3 regions of the Prevotella sp. RM4 genome follow, and region 3 is predicted to be linked to each of the others. Evidence: riboswitches for the same ligand, from Rfam matches in the RefSeq annotation. Region 3 holds a riboswitch; each other region holds the start of a gene.

Region 1 (7,371 bases), on a different contig from region 3:
ACTCAAACTCGATATCGTCGATACACATGTAAGTAGGAGTTGTTGGACCCCAATCGTTTTTCTTTGTGCCATCGAATGCAAAGCTCAGGCTGGTAACTTTCTCCAAACTCTGGAAATCGCAGAACTGCCAATCCTTTACATACTCACCGTCCTTAGCCAGGAATACCTCAACATCCTTGGTTGATCCATCAGACAGTGTTGCAGTTACAATACACTTAAACCAGTCGTCCTTCTCAAACTTACCAGGAGTCATACCATCGCCATTCAGGTAAGCATCAACAGCCCAAGCCTCGTTGGTAAACCAGAAGCCCTTCAGGGTAACGGCACGACCAAAGTCGATAGTCTCGCCAAAGGTATAAACTACACAGTAGTTGTTGCCACTCTTTGCGGCGCCAACTGCGCTATTGAACTGATCGGGATTCAAATCCTTGTAAGTAGTAGCGGTACGGTTAGAGATAGCAAAACCCGTCCAGCTGGCAAATGATGGTGTGTAGTTTACTGGGAAGGTTACCCCCTTTTCCTTATACTGGCAGGCGAAAGCTTCCGCTCCGTAATTATCAAACTTAGTACCAGATTCGTCACCACGCCAATAGCCATCAGCACCAAGCTTCTTGTTCTCGAAAGAAACTGTAGCCTGTCTCTTACCACCAACTGGATTGTCATCATTAGTACATGATGTGAACGACAGTGCGAAACCGCACGCAAGGACTGCAAGTCCGAATAATTTGTTTGTTTTCATAACTGTTTTTGTTTTAAGTGATTAATATGAATTAATTGATAACTATCTTCTTTCTGTTTTGAATATAGACACCCTTCTTGGTTGGAGTAACCTTTCGACCCTGCAGGTCGTAGAAAGGACTTGATGAAGATGCTTCCTGCTGGATGGCGCGAATGCCGCTTAAAGCATTCTCGATAGCTTGGAGCGAGGCTTCGAGATGGATATCCTCGGCACCAGCAAACTCTGTAGAGGTTTCGCCCCACCACTCGGGTTGCGGACATTTCTGATTCAAACCTGTATATACACGTACAAAGTCGATGAAATCAAGATTTACAGGCAGACGGTTCTCATCAACAGCCCACGAGATATCAATACCGCAGCCCTCATAATTATAAGAGGTGGCATCGGCATTATCGCTAAAGTTGGGCAGATTATCGGCATAGCCATAGCGGAAACCTACCAGCACGTAATAGTAGGGACTGAACGATTCCTCTACCTGATTGGACAGATTCAGCATATTATCGGGCAGTCGGGTGCCTTTGAAGGTGAGATTATCTGGCAACCACTGGGGGTAATACTCCTGGGTGTGGTAGTGATTACGATCGATGGTGCCGCTATTACCTTGGTTATCTGTCCAGGGAATATCACCCATGGGGTTCTGACGGTAGGTTATCTCGTAACCATAAATTACCTTGCCTGCGCTATCCACATCGCAACTGCCGCTGATTTCGTACCAAGGGTCGTCGGGCTTTCCGTTGCCGTTTACATCCTTCGACACCATTACTACGCCAGCCTCATTCATACCACCAAACACCAGATTCTTCATTTCCTGATAGGCGTTTCCCCATACGGCAAAGTCGCGTTCGCCAGGCAAGTTGGTGATAGAATGGTCGAAGTGAAATGTGATATAACCACCCCAGCCACCAAGTGCCACCAAATGGGAATCGATAGGACCAAGACCTGCCAGATTGTTGTTACACTTACGAATCATATCGGCCTCGGTATCGCCAGCTTCGTATTCTGGCACATCGTTTACATACTGTCCTGGGGCAGGGCGATATTCATCTACCGCCTGGATGTATTTGGAGTGCACAGTAACATCGTCCATGCGCTGAGCATGGATATTACCGATGGTAATTGCGGCTATTAATAGTAACAATATCTTCTTCATTTTTTTGTTGTTTTAAATAAAAATGCTGCGTGGGCGGGTATATCGCCTGTGCTTACCTTCCAGTCGAAGGTGCCATCGGGCAGGAAGTGCAGCAACTCGCCACTCGATACATAGTTCTTGGCATCCATCAGATAAAAATCGCGATGGACGGGGTTTACAATGATGCCATATGGCATGCGTATCTTGCTAATCTCGGGTGCACTCGACAGACTGGTGCTTACCACCTGATGCGTTTTTATGTTGATGATACCATAGGTGATGGTATTACTCATCGACACCTCGCTCCATTGAGAACCGTAGAAATAGAGCGAATCGCCCACAATACAAAGATCGCTTACAGCCTGATCGATGTGTCCACCTACTTTCATCTGGCCGTTTTCGTCGGGTGCCAGCCACCAGATGCTTGATGCCTCAGACATATAGTCGCCACGAGCTGTTACCCATAGCTGATTGTACTTATCGGCCTTCAGGTGGTGCAGGTTGGGGGCTACCTCTACCTTGCTGGTTTCTTGCATGGTAGCCATATCTATCACACTTACCGTACTCTCATAACCCTGTCCCGTCATACCTTGATAGCCACCACTGTTGGCTACATATAGCTGGTTGCCGATAATGGCCATCTCCTCAGGCTGATAGCCTACACTACAAGAGTCAACCTTTTGCAAGGTGAGTGTATCTACCTTATACACGCTACCCAACGGACTGTTGCTCGAAGCATAAACCGTTCCCACATATGATGACACGTAGGCATAGCGATCGTTAAACGTCACGTATCGGCAGTTAGGAATGTTTACCTTTCCTATTCTGATAGCCGAATCGGCACGGGCCACCTCAACCTTGTTTGAGCAGTTGATAACCAGCCACAGACGCGAGCCATATATCTGACAGTCGTTGCCCACATCGCCCAGCGACATTACAGTACTTGGGTTGCGCTGCGAGTAGATGTTGCGATAATAGTGGGCTGTAGAATCCGACAGGTCGAGATAGTCGAGCGACGACTTGTTCGATCCCATATTGCCCTCATTCAGCAGATACATACCTATGATATCGCCCTGCTGCGTTTTGCCGCCTGGATCGCTTTTCTCCATCGGCACTATCATCACATCCTGGCGACAGGCCGAAAGGAGCAACAGGGTTAATATGTAGTACGCTAGCTGCTTCATATCTCAACGCTTAATGTTAGTGCATAGTTGCGACCAGGCATGGGGTAATTTACGATTACCTCGTAATCCTGCCCTAACAGATTGTTCACATCCAAGTGTGCTTTCATCAGCACACTATTTAGTTTCCACCAAACTCCCAGACTCAGGTCGCTGGTGTACCAAGGTTCCATGTGGTTATAGATAATGTTCTCCTGCTCGTCGTAGCGTTCGCCTGCATAGATAAACGAGTAGTTCAGGTTCCAGTTCTTATAGGTAAGACCCAGAATAGCAGAACCTGAGTGCCAGGGGATGTAGGGTATCTGATGCTTATAATACGAGGTTTCGGCATCAGAAACATCGCGTGCATCCTGATAAGTGTACTGGGCACGAGTGGTAGCTATCAGATCCTTACCAATCTTGAAATCGGCCTCGGCCTCAACATCTATTCCCTTGATGTGAACCTTACCTAAGTTCAGCATCGTCCAACGGAACTGCTGCCCCTTGGGGTAAGCCACAATTTTATCGTGTACTGTATTATAATAGGCATCGAAGTGCATCTCGGCATGGCGAATGATACCATGCTCAAAGTGCTTGTTAAGCGCAAAGCCGGCATCGTACTGCAGGGCGCTCTCGGGCACCAGGTTGGCATTACCCATATCGGTATAATACAGGTCGTTGAAGGTCGGCATGCGGAAACTCTTTTTTACGTAGGCTCGCATAGAGAAGAAGGTGCCTCGGAAGGGATACACGTTAACAAATAGCGCCGGCGTGAGTTTTGATAGCGAATGACTGCTGTTTAAGCTTGCAAACTCACCCCTGCGGTGGGTTTTGTCGTGGATAAAGGTAGCCAGGATAGAGCCTTGCGCCTTCAGGTGTTTGTAGTCGATAGCTGTGGCTAAGCTTACCAGATTAGAGATGCGTTTGGGGTAAGCAAAGTTGTAGATATCGGCATTCAGTTTGTTCCACTTAAAATCGTAGGCCAGCGATGCACTCCAGTTGGGTAGCAGCTCCAGTACATTGGCTGTAGAAAGATAGAACTCCTGCTGCTTGTAACGATTGTCAACAGGTAGCTGGGTGGTATCCTTGTTTACGTAGTGGGTGTTGTAATAGGCATACTTGGCCAGCCATCGGGTGCTGAAACCATCGCCTATATTCTTATTATAATCGGCTTGTACAAAGGTGTTCAAATCCTGTTGGCGCTCACCACGTCGCCACACGTTGTTTACGATGGCACCAGGAATGCCTCGGGCTGAGTTATATAGATAACCCTTAAGCTGCCAACTACCCTGCTCCAATCGGCCAAACAGGTTTGCTTCGATACGTTCAGCATGTATATCGCCGTTCTGTCGCACAGCCGTTGTGTCCCAAGCCGTTTGTCCGTTAGGATATTTTCGCTCGTAATGGAACTTATACTTACCGCTGGCTGTTAAGAAGCCGGCACTTACCGATGAGCTGATGGTTGATGACAGTTTCTGCTCCCAAAGGGTAGAAAAGCGGAACATATCGCTTGAACCATACTGGGTTTTAAATCGCAGATGGGTATTCTCGCCTTTCTTGAAATCAGGCGCTTTGGTACGGATATAGATAGAACCGGCGTTTCCAAAATCGCTGGCGGGCTGGAAGATGGCACTCTTCTGGCCGTTATAAAGTGTGATATCCTCTACGTTATCAAGTGAGAACTGGCCCAAGTCAATCTGTCCGTTCTGCGCATTACCTAACTGCACACCATCGTAGCTGATGCCTAAGTGATGCGTACCCATCGAGCGGATGTTTACTGTTTTAATGCCGCCCACGCCGCCATAATCCTTTAGTTGGATACCAGAGAAATAGCGCAATGCATCGGCCACAGAGTGCGTGTTCAGTTGTTCCAGCAGTTCGCCCTTCAGTTTCTGACTGGGTACCACCTCGCGCATGGCAGGCTTCGACACAACAATTATCTCCCGCACATGCTGCACGGAATCTAACTTGCTTTGTGCTGCCGTTGTCATCGCCAACACGCAAGCCATTGCCAATGTGAATGCTCGATTCATCATCTTTTATTCTGCCATCGCCATCTAACCCCAGAGATAGGCAAGCGGCTAAAGTTTCATCGGCAGGTCTTCTGACTTATCGTCTGGCAGCAAACGTCTTCCCAAAAATCTCAGTGACATACATGTTTGCGCCTCATAAAGGACGACTTACAGCAGCGGGAAAGGCCACGGGTAGGTGCCTTTCGGCGGGATTCTGTTCAGGATTCTCACCCGATTCCCTATTAATCTCCACATCAGGAGAACCGATTACAGCTGCAAAGATACAATAATTATTCTCAAAATAAATAGTTTTACTCAGTTTTTTGATTTTATGCTCCACCTTGCCATCTAAAGCACGATATTTTTTCCCAACTTGGGAATGTTTGATTCCCAGTTTGGGAACATTTCATTCCCAACGTGGGAACAAAATGTTCCTCTAATGGGAATTATTGTAATCTAGCACTACCTCATCGGGGTTTACTTCTAATGTGGCTTTGGCGCCTGTTAGGAGGGGGAAGTTTTTTAGGTGGGCATGACCTACAGGAAAGTTGTAGCATACGGGAATGTGCCAATGCTGTAGGTACTCGTTGAGCAGGGCGTACATGTCGTCGAAACCGTTTTCGGGGTGTTTGTATTTGTTGAACTGCCCAACAATAACGCCTCGGATGTGTTTCTGTAAGCCACGTATCTCGATGTTATGCAGCATGCGGTCTACCTTACTCATGCCCTCGCCTGTATCTTCAATAAATAGTACGATTCCATCGATAAACAGCGGATCGAAATCAGAGCCTGCCAGATCGTTGAAAACGCTCATGTTACCACCAACGATAATGCCCTCGGCGTTACCTGTTATGTTTAAGGGATGGGGAGCAATGCAATAGGTGGGCAGATGACCAGCAAGCATGCCTCGTAAAGCCTGACTCACGGTATCGTTGCCCTCGTAGGTTTTCAATGCATGACACATCGAACCATGAATACCCATTACGCCTGCCCTAGCCTGGGCACACAGCAACGCCGTCACATCGCTGAATCCGATAATCATCTTTGGATGCTGCTGGAGTGTATCTAATGAGATACGGGAAAGCAGATGGGCAGCCCCATCGCCGCCTCGCGAACACATGATGGCCTTGATGGATGGTGTGCGTAAAGCCCACAGCAAATCGCTAAGTCGCTCATCGATAGTGCCTGCAAAACCATGATAATCGGCCAGTGCATGGGGCGCCACGATGCATGGATAGCCCCACTTCTCTAAGGTTCGGATGCCGCCATTAATGGTAGCAGTATCGGTAGCACTCGATGGCGAGATTATAGCGATGGTGTCGCCCGAATTTAGGAATTGGGCTGAAAGCGACAGCATCCAGCAAAGCATCAGCGATATGATAACGAGTTTCTTCATCTTGCTGGCAAAGATACAAATAAACGGGAACATAACAATTATTTAAGGCTAAAATTTTGCTGTTTGCGAAAAAAGGAGTAACTTTGCCGCTCAGATTTAAATTTAGGTAGTTATGGCAAAAATAGCGGGGAAAGAACTAACCCCTATGATGAAACAGTTCTTTGATTTGAAGGCGAAACACCCAGATGCAGTCATGCTTTTCAGGTGTGGCGACTTTTATGAAACCTATTGCGAAGACGCTATTACTGCCTCAAAGATATTAGGTATCACCTTAACACATCGTAGTAACGGTGCTGGTGGCAAAGGCGATGAAATGGCTGGTTTTCCTCATCACGCCTTGGATACCTATCTGCCTAAGCTGATTCGCGCTGGCAAACGTGTGGCCATCTGCGACCAGCTGGAAGATCCCAAACTCACAAAAAAGCTTGTTAAGCGTGGCATTACCGAGTTGGTTACACCTGGTGTGGCCATGAGCGATAACGTGCTGAATTACAAGGAGAACAACTTCCTGGCGGCTATCCATTTTGGTAAGTCGAGCTTTGGTGTGGCTTTTCTTGATATCTCGACAGGTGAGTTTCTGACAGGTGAAGGAACTGCCGATTATGTAGAGAAACTGCTGGGCAACTTTTCGCCCAAAGAGGTGCTTTACGATCGTAATCGCAAACAGGATTTTGAGCGCAACTTTGGTACTAAATACTTTACGTTCCAGTTGGACGATTGGGTGTTTACCGATCAGACAGGTAAGCAGAAACTATTACAGCATTTTAACGTAAAGAACCTGAAAGGCTTTGGTGTAGATCATCTGCAGTCGGGTGTTATTGCCGCAGGTGCCATTCTGCAGTATCTCGAGCAGACACAGCACACTCAGATAGGACATATCACTTCTATCTCTCGTATCGAAGAGGATAAGTACGTGCGACTGGATAAGTTCACCA
Region 2 (7,371 bases), on a different contig from region 3:
AGCACCCTCACAGGTGTGGCTGTTGATTTCAGGCGCTGGTGATGACCAGAACCGGTAACCACAATTGGATTAAGGTTGTAAGAACGACGGACAGCATTCGAGTCCGTCTTATGAATTTGTGAAAAGGCGGTACTCCCCGAAAGGAGTACCACCAGGAAAGAGAAATATTTAATTCTCATTTAACAAAACTAATCTTAATTATTCGGCAGCTGTTGTAGGAGTCGAGAGGGCGTCGTCGGTGCCCAACTTGGCGATAGCCTCACGGGTGTGGTTCATCCACAACTTGCGCACGGCACTACGCTCAGCCAGTCCGGGGATATACTCCTCGCCGCTCTTATACTTCTTCCAGCAAGCCTCAGTGTAGTTGGTCTCATAGGCAGCAGTCTCAATGCCTGCAGCATTAAACATAGAGAACCAGCTCTCGTCATCATCGGGGTCAGCCATGTCGTTATGAGCGTGGTCACCGGCGATACTCATCAGCGGATAGAGCTGAGCCTTCTTAGCACCGTTGGCAGCATAGCTCATGCTCACGGTCACGTCACCTACAGCGATGTCAAAGTCGCCACCAGCCACATGCTCTAGCACATTATCTACATAAGTATCCTCCATATCCACAGTACCTACATAGTAGTTGGTATTGATGTCACGCAGGTAGTTCTCCAGCTGCAGGTAGCGCACGTTACCACCATAGTAGTCGTAACCCTCTGGATTTCCATGACCCATGAAAGCCACGATGCCCTGAGCCACAGCGGCCTTCACGTCAGCCTCGTTGTTCAGTGTGGTAGCCAGTGTCTTGGCGTCGCTCTCCTCAGCCATCAGTGGGGTACCTACAACCACCTGGCGGTCCAGACTCTTCATGTAAGCATCAGTGAAGTCGCCATTACGGTTGTTCATGAAGTCCTTCACATAGCTGTCGCGCACACGGCGATACTCTTCACCAGGGATTACCTGCAGCGACTGTACCACCACCTGCTTGTAACCAGCCAGACCGATAGCAGTGAGCCAGTGCTCTGGGTCGTAGTAGTCCTTTGGATCCACATTCTCACCCGCACGGGCATTGTTGATACAGATGGCCGAAGAGAATGAGAGATATACATCCCATCCACCGAACTGAGCCTTGTAGTCATCCACCACCTTATCAAAGGTATCGTAAGCCTGCTCCCAGGTAGAGCCGAAGGCTACCAGCAGGATCACCTTGTCACTCTTCTTCTGTGCATTCACAGTCTGGTTCACAGCCTGCTGATACCTGTCATAGTTCGACTGTGTTGATTTGTTGTCATCATCGCTGTCGCAAGCTGTAAACAGTGCGCTGCCCACTACTGTCAGCATGGCCAGCATCAAAAACTTAATCTGTTTCATTGTTGTTGTAATTAAAATTAGACTTATACTTATTTGATAGTTTCTTACCTTGATTGAATCTCAGCGTGAGCGAGGCATAGATAGTTCTGCCTGGCGAGGTGGTGCCCAAATGCAGTCCGTGAGGCGTGCGGTCCACGAAATCAAAGATGTTGTCGATACCGGCATCCACTTTCAGCAGTCGGCCTATCTGATGATTGGTTGAGAGTCGCCACAATTGATAACCCTTGCCGTCGCCGTCTATCTGATAGTAGCGCTTACTGCTCAAGCGTCCGTAGATACCCACGCCCAACTGGTATTTCTTTGAGAACTGATGGTTCCAGGTGGCATATACGTTGGCCTTGTGATGCGCCATACCGTCGATGGTCACCTTCTGCATCACGTCGTTCTCAGTGTCATACTGGTTGGCTTCGGTGTCCAGATAGCTGTAGCTACCACCAGCGGTGAAGTGCTTACCCTGATAGCGCACGGTGAAATCCACGCCATAGGTCTTGGCATCTTCCATATTCTGATATTGACGCACACGGATGGGGTCGTATTTCGTAATCAGTTCGCCCGGAGCCTGCTTGGTAGGTATGGTCACCAGCGTGATCATGCGGTCCACCTTATTAATATAAGGCGCCAAGGTCAGCGTCAGGTGCCCGATGGTATATTCCACGCTGGCACCGAAATAATTCGAGGTCTGTGCCTTCAGGTCTTCATTGCCCAGGTAGAGATACACACCATTCATATTCTTGATATACTGATAGTGCAACTCCTTAGGCGTAGGTGTCTTGTAACCCTGACTCCAGGTGGCTCGCAGTCGCAGGTCGCCCAACTTCAGCATGGCTGACAGTTTGGGTGTCAGTCGGGTGCCGAATCCCTCATTGCGGGTCAGTCGCAAACCGCCTGTGATGTAGAGTGGATCCAGCAGTGCCCACTCGTCCTGCACATACAGTGCTTCGGTATTGTCAGTCGCTTTTCCGCCAGCCACACGCATCGGCGCTTTCAACCAGTCGTAGCGATACTCCAGTCCGGCACTCAACTGCTGCTCATAGGGCAACGCAAAGATTCCTTTCAGCGAGATGTTAGTCAGTCGTTGGTCGCTCTGCAGTTCCTTATCACCGGGGAAGTAAGGGAAATAATTGGTAAAACGGCCGTTCACATAGCCATCCGTCAGCGTGGTATCGGTATAGGCGTAGTTATAGGCATGCTTCTTCCAGTCGGCATCCAGCGTAATCACGTCGGTCTTGTTCAGCTTCCACTTACCACCAACCGACGCCGACGCATTGTTGTACTGCAGATCCCATGTCTTCACGTCCACACCGGGATGATGACCGCAGGGGCGATAGATGCGCTTCCAGTAGATGCTACCGTCGGCATAGAGTTCGATGGCAGGCGTGAGCTGATAAGTCAGTCGCTCAGCTATCTGCCAGTTGGTATGCCGGTTCACCGTCTTGTTGCGCGAGTCGGTGATGTGGTATTCCGTTTGTTGGATAGCTTCCTCGGCGGTGTTCTGCCAACCGTCGGAGTGCTGCAATTGGAAGTTGGTGTAGCTCGACAGTTTACCATAGTTGAGCGCCACGCCGTTATGCTGCCTGATGTCGCCATAAGAGCCCACGCGCGTGGTGTTCTCCACCATCACGCCCTGTTCGCGATGCTTGCGGGTGATGATATTGATCACACCTGCTATCGCATCACTGCCATAGAGGGCACTCGAGGCCCCTTTCACGATTTCTATTTTCTCGATGTTGTGCGGGTCGATAAGACTCAGGTCGTTCTCGCCACCATTATCACCATGCAGGCGCCTACCGTCTATCAGTATCAGCACATACGCGTTGCCCAGACCATTCATCTGCAGTCTGCTACTCATATCGTTCTCGCTGAAATCGAACGATGCCGTCAGTCCCGACAGGATATCCTCGATACTCTTGCCGGCATACTGCTGCAACTGCCGGCGACTGATTACTTCGGTCTGCACGGGCGCATCTTTCAGCAGGTGCTGCGTACCAGTACCTGTCACCACCACCTCCTGCAAACTATCAGCACGCCAAATGTCCGTCTGGGCATTTACACCAATAGCAAGCAAACTCAGGCCTATTGCCAATTGCTTCTCTAGTTTCATTACTTTCAAATTATCACAACCGCTAACTCCTGAACGGTCTAAAGTTAAATTGTCAATCTTCAATTGACATTCGGCAGGTCTTCTGACTTTCCTCAGTCTGCCTTACCTTCCCGAGCCTGTGGCTCAGTGGCGTTATACAGGCAAACCCTTTTTGCGAGGATTACAGCTGCAGGTACAGTTACGGATTCTCACCGTATTCCCTTTTCATCGTAGTGGCATCGGCCACCAGATGACCTTATTTTGGCGACAAAGGTACAACTTTTTTCGGTTAACCACACATATTTAGCAGAAAATTTATATATTTGCACCCAAATCAACTTCAGAAGATGCCGAACAAGACAGCGTTTATGATAGCAGCACCCACCAGTGGCTCAGGCAAGACAACCATTGCCCGAGGCCTGATGCAGTGGTTCACCCAGAACGGTTACCGGGTGCAGCCCTTCAAGTGCGGGCCCGATTATATCGACACTAAATTCCACACAGCTGTCTGTTGGCACCCGTCGGTCAATCTCGATACCTTTATGACTACGCCCGCACACGTACGCGCGCTATTTGCGCACTACGGGGCTGATGCTGACATCTGTATCGTCGAAGGTATGATGGGCCTTTATGATGGCTACGATCGCGAACTGGGTTCGTCGTACGACATCGCCCGCGTGCTTGATATTCCCGTGATTCTGGTGGTCGATGCCAAGTCGGCAGCCTACTCGATGGCAGCCCTCTTATCGGGCTTTATCCACTTCCGCGGCGACGTTTATATCGCCGGTATAATATTTAACAAAGTTGGTTCGCAGCGCCACTTCAACATGCTGCGCGAAGTGTGCGATGAGCTCCATGTCAAGTGCCTGGGCTACCTGCCTAAATCGCCCGACCTGGAGCAAAATTCACGCTATCTGGGGCTCGATTTCTCTCAGCTACCCGAGTCAGACCAGCTGACTGCCCTTTTAGAGGAGAATATCGACCTTCCATCTCTCAAAAGTCTCACTACCACGCTCCTTGACGAGGTAGAGTCCAAAACAAGAAACTGCGAGTTCCAGCATCTGGAAACGAAAACGCTTATAGCCAGGAATCATGAAAGTTTTTCGTTCATCTATCAGGAAACTTTAGACCAGTTTGGCGACGTCATTTTCTTCGATCCTGAGAAAGATGTGCCAACTTTTGATGGCATCGACCTGCTCTATCTGCCAGGCGGTTATCCTGAGAAGCATTTGGAGGCTTTGACAGCCAATCAGGCTTGTCTGCATGCTATCAAAAAATTTGCGGAGGATGGCGGCAGGATTGTTGCTGAATGTGGCGGTATGATGTACCTCTGTCAAGCCATCATTACCGACGATGACAGCTACCCCATGTGCGGTGTACTGCCCTACTCGATCACTGCCCGCAAAGCTGATCGCAAGCTGTCCTTAGGCTACCGCCAGTTCACCCTCGATGGCAAGACCTATCGAGGGCACGAATTCCATTACACGCAATTCATCGGCGATCCCCCTGAGAGTATCACCCAAGTCTATAACGCTAAAGGTGAGCCTGTACCAACGCCCGTATTCAGATATCACAACGTACTGGCCAGCTACACGCACCTTTATCAAATACCCAGCATCCTATGAAATTCATCGTCATTGGTATCACAGACAACCCCAACCCCTATTTTCCCCCTGAGGTGATGGCCATCATACGCGATGGAAAGGTGTTTTCTGGCGGCAAGCGCCACCATGAGATTGTAGCCCCGCTGCTACCTGCAGATGCCGAATGGATAGACATCACTGTACCGCTCGATGCCGTATTTGATAAGTACTCTCAACATGCATCACTCCACTCGACCTTTGGTCGCTCGCAAAGCGAGAACACTAGACACTCAACAGAAATCATCGTCTTTGCTTCTGGAGATCCGCTGTTCTTTGGGTTTGCGAATACGATTCGTAGGAAGATGCCAGATGCTGAAATCATCGTCTATCCTACCTTCAACTCGCTGCAGTTGCTGGCCCACCGATTGGTGATGCCCTATCACGACATGCGTATCGTGTCGCTCACAGGGCGCCCCTGGGCAGAATTCGACAGAGCACTCATCGAGCGCGCACCGAAGATAGGTATCCTAACCGACCGCGAACATACACCTGCCACGATAGCCCAGCGCATGACCGACTACGGATATACCGATTTCATCATGCACGTAGGCGAGAAATTAGGCAATCCATCGGAAGAGCACCTTTCTACGCTTTCGCCGAAAGAGGCAATCCATCGTGATTTTGCCATGCCTAATTGCATCATCCTGGAACACCGTGGCGCAGTGCCATCACGACCATTCGGCATTCCCGATGCTGCCTTCACGCTCCTCGACGGGCGCGAAAAAATGATCACCAAGATGCCCATCCGCTTGTTGACGCTGCAGGCCCTCCAGTTGACCGGTCGCCATGTGCTCTGGGATATCGGCTTCTGCACAGGTAGCGTCAGCATCGAGGCGCGACTGCAGTTCCCACACCTGCAAATAGAGGCTTTCGAGATTCGTCCTGAGTGCGAATCCATCATCCAGCAGAACACCCGGAAGTTTGGCGCGCCAGGCATCCATACCCATATAGGCGACTTCCTTGAAACAGACTTGACCACCCTTCCAAAACCCGATGCCGTGTTCATTGGCGGACATGGAGGAAAACTTAAAGAAATCATAGCTAAGTTACTGACAGTCATATCAGATAACGGTATCATTGTATTCAATAGCGTCACCTCACCGAAGGTCACCACCGACAGTCATCAGCTCTGGGATGAAGCCTGTGCCGAACTCGGTTTGCAGCAATTCCCACCCCAACGCATACAGTTAAATGATTATAACCCCATAGAGATATTATCATGCAAAAAATAGCCATCATTCAGATTAGTGATGCTGGCAGCGAAATCGCCAGTCAGTTGCAGTGCGAACTCGGTGCCGAACTCATCCAACGAACCGATGTTGGTAACCAATGGGCAGCCTATGATGCCTTCGTTTTCATCGGTGCCATGGGCATTTGCGTGCGCACCATCGCCCCTTACATCGAAGACAAGCATACCGACCCGGCCGTGGTCTGCATCGACAGTTTCGGGCTCAACGTCATCTCCGTTCTCTCCGGCCATATCGGTGGCGCCAACGACCTGACACGCCACATTGCCGCCCATCTTGGTGCGCACGAAGTGATCACCACCCAGAGCGACAATGCCGGATTGTGGCCACTCGACACGCTGGACAAGCAGTTCAACTGGAATATGGTGGGGTTTGACGATATCAACGCGTGCATCAGCGCTTTCGTGAATCGCGAGCCCACTGCACTGCTCATGGATATCCGCGACGCAGGTACCGACTTCCTGGAGCGCACCCTGCCCGACCATGTCACCATCGTCAACAGCATAGATGAGGTTACCCCCAAAAGATTCAGACTGCTAATCCAGGTGACGCCCTACATCATCGACACCCCACCAGGCGTACTCAAGGTGTGCTATGTGCCAAAGGTAGGCGTACTGGGATTTGGTCTGGCTAGTCATCCTGCCAACAACGAGCACATCCTTGAAGAAATCGACGAGGCTATCACTGACAACGATATCATGCCTTGCTACAAGCGCTTCTGCACCATCGATGTGAAGCGGGATGAGGAGTTCTGCGCCGAGCTCAGAAAAGAACCAAATAGCGAGGTGGTTTATTACACCGCCGAGGAGTTGGCCAAGGTAGAAGTACCCAATCCCAGTCCTACCGTAGAGAAACATGTAGGAACGCCCTCTGTCTGCGAGGCAGCCGCCATTCTCGGGTCTAATCACGGACAACTGATTGTCCCAAAGATAAAAGGCAAGAACTGGACGGCGGCCTTGGCCATCGACCGCAAATACCTGCGCGAGCAGAAAGGACACATAGAGATTGTAGGTGCCGGACCGGGCAATCCCGACCTGATTTC
Region 3 (7,371 bases):
TCCTCACAAGATTCAGGGTATCGGTGCAGGTTTCATTCCCAAGACCTACGATGCAACTGTTATCGACGAGGTGTTTGATGTAGAGAACGACGCTGCTATCCGTACAGGTCGTGAGATTGCTCAGCAGGAAGGTCTGCTGGTAGGTATCTCGGCAGGTGCAGCCCTCTATGCTGCTACCGAGGTGGCTAAGCGTCCTGAGAATAAGGGTAAGAAGATAGTAGTGCTGCTGCCTGATACTGGCGAGCGCTATCTCTCGACAGTGCTTTATGCATTCGAAGATTATCCACTTTAAGTTGTTTGTTAATAAAAAGTGGGTGACCGTTTGGTCACCCATTTTTTTTATTCCGATAGCATTGTTATTTCGATGCGGCGTTTGGCTGCCAGAATCTTCTGGGCCATACGCTGTTTGCGCTCAGTACTTATTGGTAGGGTGTGCAATACTTAAAAACTAGTATTTTGTTCTTGCGGTCTTATGGCCTTGTTCGATAACGATTCCTCGGTAACTATTAGAAGCCTGGGTTCCGCTGAGTGTGTAGGAACGGGCAGAGCCGGAGGGAATGGTGGTGGCAGGAGCTGGGATGGCGGAAGTCTCGGTGTCTTTGATGGCATCGTATTCCGTCATTGTTTCGGCCATGCGGGCATCAAGATCTGACAGACGGTAGAGTCCATCGCTATTAGCCGTCAGTCCTTCGATGGTGACGGGGAGAATCATAGGTGGCTCTTCGACAGAAAGCAATGTGCGGTTCTGTAACTGACTGACGGCCTGATATACCAGATTGATGGCAACGTACTCATCTGTACCGTTGCTCCACTTCTCGAACACGAGTTTAGAACCGATGGGGGTATGTAGTTCCAGAGCCTGTTCGGTTTCTGGATATACGAGACGCAGGGCTGCACCGATACTGGCCAGATTGCTGTCGTGACCACAGAGGAATGTGAACTTACGTCGGTCGTGGTGCAGTTCTTCACGGATACGACTCACTAATGGGTAAGCCAGGTTTACGGCAGCACTATGAGTTGTGAAGAGCAAAGCGTCGTACACCTCCTTGATGCCGCAGATGGCTCGCCATTGCTCCTGAGTCAACTCATGGCCGAAGACCGACATGCTCTCGCTTTCGTAGCATTGCAGCACCAGAGCGTCGGCTACGCTATTGGCCAGCATAAAGCCGCCAGTCATCTTCGGTTCGTCGCCCTTCTCTAATGTAAACTGCGTGTCATCGTACCAGAAGTGCGTTGTGTCGTTCTGCGCTGCTGGTGAGTGCGCCATATCAATGATTTCCTCTACCAGCGTTAGGGTGGACTGTACAGACTGCATCCAAGCCTGTGGACCGTTGTGCATGGCGTTTATCTCGGCGAGAACCTGCTGACGGTAGGTATCGTTCATCTTTGTGAACTGTGGCGTAAACAAGGGATCCATCTTGTCCTCCTCGTACTTGTGCTTAATCTCCACGTTGGCGAAGGGCAGGAATCCGGCTGAGAAATACTTAGCTGTGGCAAATGTACGCTGGCGAGAGTTGGCATAGAACAGCACATCGTCGCCATCGGGACGGTAGTTATCGGGCAGCAGTCCTTCGCCTACCAACCATTTGCGGAAAAACTGTCCCATCTCTGTTTCAAGTACGCCGCCACGCAGTGATAACTGACTGCCTGGCGATGTCCACTTAAACCATTCATAAGGCGTTACTCGCATATAGGTGGCACCGCCCGATGCCAGTGGTGAGCGGATGTTGTGGCGACTCATCACTACGACCTCCTTCAGCTGGTACTTAGCTTTGAAGTCGGCCGATCGCTTTGTCTGTGCCTGTGTACTGATTGTTGCTGTCATGGCAGCAAGCATTAATAAAAGTAGTTTTTTCATTCTGTCCATATGTTATTTTTTTTACGCGTTGTTATTTGTTTGTTTATAGGTGGTTGGCGTCATGCCGTACTTGGTGCGGAAGTTGCGGGTAAAGGTGTCGGCGTTGGTAAATCCGCTGGCCTGACTTACCTGCTCAACGTTCAGGTCGGGCTGGCTGTTCATCAGACTTACAGCATAATCGAGGCGCAGTTCGCGAACGTAGGCTGGCAGCGAAACACTATCGCTACCCTGTGCAAAGGCGGCACCAATGCGTTCTTTCGACAAGCCTGTACGATCGATGAGCGACTGTCGGCCAAAGTCGGGCTGCAAGAACAGTTTTTCGTTTTCAATCAAATCGCGCAGGCAGAGGAATAACTGCTCGTCGGTAAGTGTCGTGAAATCAGAGATGCTAAGTCCTGCTCCAATTGTACTTGGTTCAGCAGTTTCAGCTTCGACCTTTGGTGAATTTGTTGATTCGGCCGAACGGTTAGCGGCTTTCAGTTCCTTGTATTTCTCCTTATACTCTACGGCTTCGGTAATCTGTCGGGCCAGGATGCGGTTGTGTCGCTGGGTGATGCGCCACTGCAGGAAGGCATAGAGACCGAAAGCCAGGATAAGTAAAGCTGCTGTGGTGACGGCAATGCTGATGGCTGTTACGAATCGGTTCTGGGCGCGCTGTTCTGCTATCTGGCGCTCCTTGCCCTGCGTGTCGTAGATGGTAGCCAGTTCGGCACTTTCGCTACGCTTCTGGCGTACAAGCGCCGTATCGTAGACTTCGGCTATCTGCATGGCCACATGGAGGGCCGAGTCCTTACGTCCGGCAAAATAGTTGGAACGGAACTTAGGCAGTAGATTCTGACCGATGGTTTCTAAATCGTATTCATACCCCCAATCCTTAATAAAACGGTCGAGTTCGGTATAGTTGTCGGCAGCTTCGGCATAGCGACGGGCTTCTACCAGGTATCCGCAGCCGTTGATGCGTCCCTCGAGTGTTTGTCCAAAGTCGGTTTTCATATATTGGGCATAATTGCGGGCGGCTTCGGCTGTTTTTCCGTTCATCTGGTACACTTGTGCACGATGCAGCCAAACTAAGGCACGCAGTGTTTTTAATTCTTTTTCAATCGGCTTGGGCTCTTTCTCATAGATAGTTACAAGCGAGTCCATGCGATCTACCCATACGCCGGCCTCATTCAAGTGGTGATTGATGTGACTAACGGCGATATTCTCTAAGGTTTGAATGCTGGCTGCTATCGGTCGGTTTGTAGAGTCGTTAACTGTGCGAAGTACCCACAGATAGGCATCGTCATAACTCTTCTTGGCTTCGTCGAAGCGTTCCAACATTATCTGGGTGTCGCCTAGGCTTAAGTAAAGCGTCTGTAATTCGACAGGACAGTATGGATTGTCCACATCCTTCAGCTTGTCGATAAGCAGGAGGGCAGTGCGCATGGCATTATCGTAGTCGCGATCGGTGGTTAGCATGATAACCAGGTTAGTGCCTGCATGTATGTACTCCCAGAAGTCCTCGGCAGGAGGATTCTCGATAGCAACAACACGACGGAAGCACTCGATGCACTTATCCATCTGTCCCATCTGGAAATAAGCTACGCCACGATAGCCTTCGGCACGTATCGGCGAGAGTTCGCCAACTTCGGCCAAACTGTCGGTAACGGCCAGGAAATGCTCAAAGTCGCCAGAAAATCTAGCAGCCAGAGCAATACTGTCGCCACGTGTGGAAATGCGCTTTGCGGGGATGTCGCCTCGTTTTTCACTGCCCTTACCGCCACAGGCCGTGAGCACGGTAAGGATGATAGCTATACTTATTATATATATGCACCTACAAATTTTCATGATAAATAGTTTGTTTCTAGGTGCAAAGGTACGGGTTATTTTCTAAAAACCCAAATAAAAAATCAAGTTTTTATCTTTTCCCCCTTCAATATTCCATTCATAAAGATTTAGAATCTGTAACCACCGGCAGAGAGAGCCGAATACATGCCGAAACTCTTTTTGCGTAGCCAGTTGAATTAAGTTAGCATTAATTATCATTGTGAGTCATGTCGAGCACCAACATTCTTACCACCAGGATAAATAATATCACGGCGACGACTAACAGAACCATCAGCGCTATTTCCATGTTTTTAGAAGTTTATCACACCAATATTGAAATGCATCTTTTTAAGATATATACTATTACAGTTTACCATTGTGGCTCATGTCGAGTACCCACAATCTTACAATCATTGCCAACACTATTAAGGCGAATGCCATCAGGATAATTAGATTTGTTTCCATACTTTTATTACTTTTGTTTTTAAATTTCTGGTGCAAAGATATAACAAAAAGACAGTATCTGCAATAGCACAGACAAATGGTCGGGTGGTTTCAGACAAATAGTCGGGTATTTGTTCGCGATAACTACACCTATTATAGATATAAAATTGTTTAAAACCACAAAACAAAATGTAGTTTTATCGTGTGTTTTGCTATCATTATCTTGAAATTAAGTGCCAAAAGTTGTGTAATTTGTCCGACGACGTGTCGTTTTGTCCGACAGATTGTCTGAAATGTCCGACGATTTGTCTGAAACCACCCGATCATTTGTCTAAACCCTTGTGGGAATGGATTTTTTGCCTTACCTTTGCAACCAGAAAATTTAATCGCTCTTTCTTTTTTTTAAGTAATAGATATAACCTAATGATCAATATCCTTTTGACAATGAAGGGCAGTGCGTAATGGAACGAAGCGTTAACTGCCAAACGTGCCCCAGGCCAACTATCTCGCTAACGGATAGAAGGCCTGGGGCCTTTTTTTGTATAAAACAAATTATTTTTGATTTTTTGTTTGGCGTATAAGAATAATGTTGTATATTTGCAACGTGATTCAAGAATGAGTCTATGTGAAAGTTGAGGCTACGCCTCGACTTAACGTGAACGTTGAGGCATAGCCTCGACCTTCGCCCGTAAAGGTTCGCTTAGCCGCGATTAATTGGGAATGTGAGTGAGAATCTCCGACTGTCCCGCAGCAGTGAACTCCATTATGGCTCCTAAGCATCAATGCCATTGCCCGTTTGGGTGAGAAGGCGCTTGGGAGTGGAGGAAAGTCTGAAGACCAGCCTTTTTCGGTATTTGCTAAATGCTCTCGATGTAAGGGCGTGAGGCGCAACTTAATTTTTGTGGGTATGAAACATGAATCAATCGTCGTGGTATACGACAGTTGTCAGGCTATTGCAGAAGAAATAGCCGACAAGCTTGGCGCTGAAACTATCAGCGTACAGAGTATTAACAACAGGCAGATAGAAAACTGCCAGAGTTTTGTTCTTGCATTAGAGTTTATGGCTGATGGAAGTATGACTCCCCATTGGCAGTGGGCTTGTCAAACGTTGCGTGGTGCTAGCCTAAGTGGAAAGAACTTTGCCGTGTTAGTGGCATTAGGTAACAAACTGAATCATGATGCAGATAAAATTTGCCATGAACTGCGTGAACGCCATGCGCACATTGTTGGCGAACAGCTATATGCTGAAACGCCCCAATGCAATCTCGAAAATTGGATATGTTCTGTTTCACCTAATTTATAATCAAATTACTATGGTATACATTTTAGTAGTAGCTTTGGAATTTTTGCTCGCAACCATTGGTGTAGCGTGTCTTATCAGACACTATAACCACAAAGTTTAGTGGCTATATAGAAATAATGATGCGGCGATAGGCTACCAGATGAAAGGGACCGTCGTCGTGTACTTCGCAAATAATGTGAATCGTGTCGTTTGCAGTATCTGCAGGGATATGTATGGTGACTGTCTTCTGGGTTGACTGGGAGATGGTCACTTTTGTTTGCCCTATCTCAGGCTGCTGCCACCATAAGAATTGCAGGTTGTCGCCATCACTATCCTGCGATGATGAGGCATCAAGGCGTATTGTATCACCCGCTTTAGCTGTGATATGAATGGGCAAAATACCTGTGTTGTTGTTTATGATAACTCGAGGATTATGATTGCCATGCCCCTCGGCAGCCCACTGCATACGTGCCATGAAATCGTTAAGCTCGTCGGGGTAGAAACGCTGCTTATACTCTATACTGATGCTACGCAGCGGCTCCTGCCAACTGGTCCAGGCGGTGGTAATCGAGTCGGCACAGAGTCCATGCTCATGATAGCCTGCCCAACCAGCTTGATGTGGATCGTCGGGATTGTTCAAACCATTGGGCATGACATACAGAAAACTAGGCGTATCGCCTTCAACTCCCCATTTGTAGGTAGGATACTCGCTGCCTAACGCACCTCGGCCTTGTATGTAGTCCTTATGCTGTTGCCAGTGGCGTTTGCCAAGTTCGCACTGCTCCTGCCATGTGCCTTCATCCCACACAAACTGCAAATCGTCGGCAAACTCCTTACGTAGCCACATGTGCGAACTGTAACTACGGTTCATACGCATATTGTAATGCATGTCTTGGTCGGTAATGGTATAGATGCGAAACTTATGCAAAAACTGCTTTAAGGCCTCAGCAGAACGTGTTTGCTTAACTCGCCAGATGGCTTGTGCCAATGTGTTGGCACCACCCCAGGCAGCTACATAGATTGGGCGTGGGTCGTCTTCGTCGGCAAGTTGTATCAGCAGTTCGCTACCAGGTGAATCGTTATCAGCACCAATGGATTTGATGCCACCGTGAATACTACCCATTACCGCACGGCTCTTCAAATAGTCGGCACTTGGCCAGTATCCTATGTACTGTTGTTTTCTTTCTTTATCAAATGCTAAGAAATTCTTCTGCTTCGAACGTTGCATCAGCTTCGGCACATCCTGTCTGTAAGCCTCAATTACCCGTTGCAGATACTGTGCCCATTCTGTAGGATAGGGATCGCAGTTCCAACCTACTGATGTAATCAATGCTTCTATTTCAAATTGGTCGGCATAGGCCATCAGTCGTACCATCGACTCCATATCGTCGGGTTCCACATCAGCAGGTGCAATGTCTGTACACACCACAAGTCGTGGTTTTAATTCTTTGTATTCAGCTTGGAGCGAAAGAGCTCCCATCATAGCCAGCAGGCAAATAATTATTCTTAGCATTATCATGATTGTTAATTTGTGCCGCAAAGATACGAAAAAAATCGGATAATGGTCTGTTATTAGTCTTTTTTATTGCAAAAAGAAAGGTGGCTGGTCGTCTCGACTAGCCACCTTTACCCTAACTAAACAAATACTTATTTATAAATTTACACCTGTGATTAAAGACTTGGAGTAATAGCTGCCAACCAGGCATCGATACGTGTATCGGTCTGGTCGTCCTCATTGATGTCGTCGAGAGGCAGGCCAATAAACTTTCCGTCGATAACTGCTTCAGAATCGTCGAAAGTGTAACCATCGGTTTCAACGCTACCAATAAAGTTGGCACCGCTGTCTTTGATGCCGTTATAGAGCTCACCCATACCACCTACAAATGTATCACTATAGGTAGAACAGTCGCCACAACCAAAGATGGCGATAGTTTTTCCGCTCAGGTCGGCACCCTGCAAGGTCTTCAAACCGTCGTACCAG

What was found. Region 3 has a riboswitch for cobalamin ahead of T499_RS0107510 (NADPH-dependent FMN reductase family protein). Riboswitches for the same ligand answer to the same signal wherever they lie in the genome.
Region 1: another riboswitch for cobalamin. It lies ahead of T499_RS0108215 (TonB-dependent receptor); the one in region 3 lies ahead of T499_RS0107510 (NADPH-dependent FMN reductase family protein).
Region 2: another riboswitch for cobalamin. It lies ahead of T499_RS0111530 (TonB-dependent receptor plug domain-containing protein); the one in region 3 lies ahead of T499_RS0107510 (NADPH-dependent FMN reductase family protein).

Annotation. Positions count from the first base shown of each region.
Region 1 covers NZ_JNKG01000009.1:35,096-42,466, forward strand. The annotation lists gene T499_RS0108200 (DUF4465 domain-containing protein) at 1-739, opposite strand, end outside; gene T499_RS0108205 (hypothetical protein) at 771-1,889, opposite strand; gene T499_RS0108210 (YncE family protein) at 1,886-3,052, opposite strand; gene T499_RS0108215 (TonB-dependent receptor) at 3,049-5,061, opposite strand; cobalamin riboswitch at 5,105-5,323, opposite strand; gene T499_RS0108220 (S66 peptidase family protein) at 5,477-6,436, opposite strand; gene mutS (DNA mismatch repair protein MutS) at 6,549-7,371, shown strand, end outside.
Region 2 covers NZ_JNKG01000012.1:59,854-67,224, forward strand. The annotation lists gene T499_RS0111520 (TonB-dependent receptor plug domain-containing protein) at 1-179, opposite strand, end outside; gene T499_RS0111525 (sirohydrochlorin cobaltochelatase) at 199-1,359, opposite strand; gene T499_RS0111530 (TonB-dependent receptor plug domain-containing protein) at 1,346-3,460, opposite strand; cobalamin riboswitch at 3,515-3,705, opposite strand; gene T499_RS0111535 (cobyrinate a,c-diamide synthase) at 3,787-5,064, shown strand; gene T499_RS0111540 (bifunctional cobalt-precorrin-7 (C(5))-methyltransferase/cobalt-precorrin-6B (C(15))-methyltransferase) at 5,061-6,314, shown strand; gene cobM (precorrin-4 C(11)-methyltransferase) at 6,302-7,371, shown strand, end outside.
Region 3 covers NZ_JNKG01000008.1:396,363-403,733, forward strand. The annotation lists gene cysK (cysteine synthase A) at 1-292, shown strand, start outside; gene T499_RS0107500 (histidine-type phosphatase) at 449-1,858, opposite strand; gene T499_RS0107505 (helix-turn-helix domain-containing protein) at 1,880-3,685, opposite strand; cobalamin riboswitch at 4,784-4,969, shown strand; gene T499_RS0107510 (NADPH-dependent FMN reductase family protein) at 5,016-5,411, shown strand; gene T499_RS0107515 (DUF1593 domain-containing protein) at 5,515-6,903, opposite strand; gene fldA (flavodoxin FldA) at 7,062-7,371, opposite strand, start outside.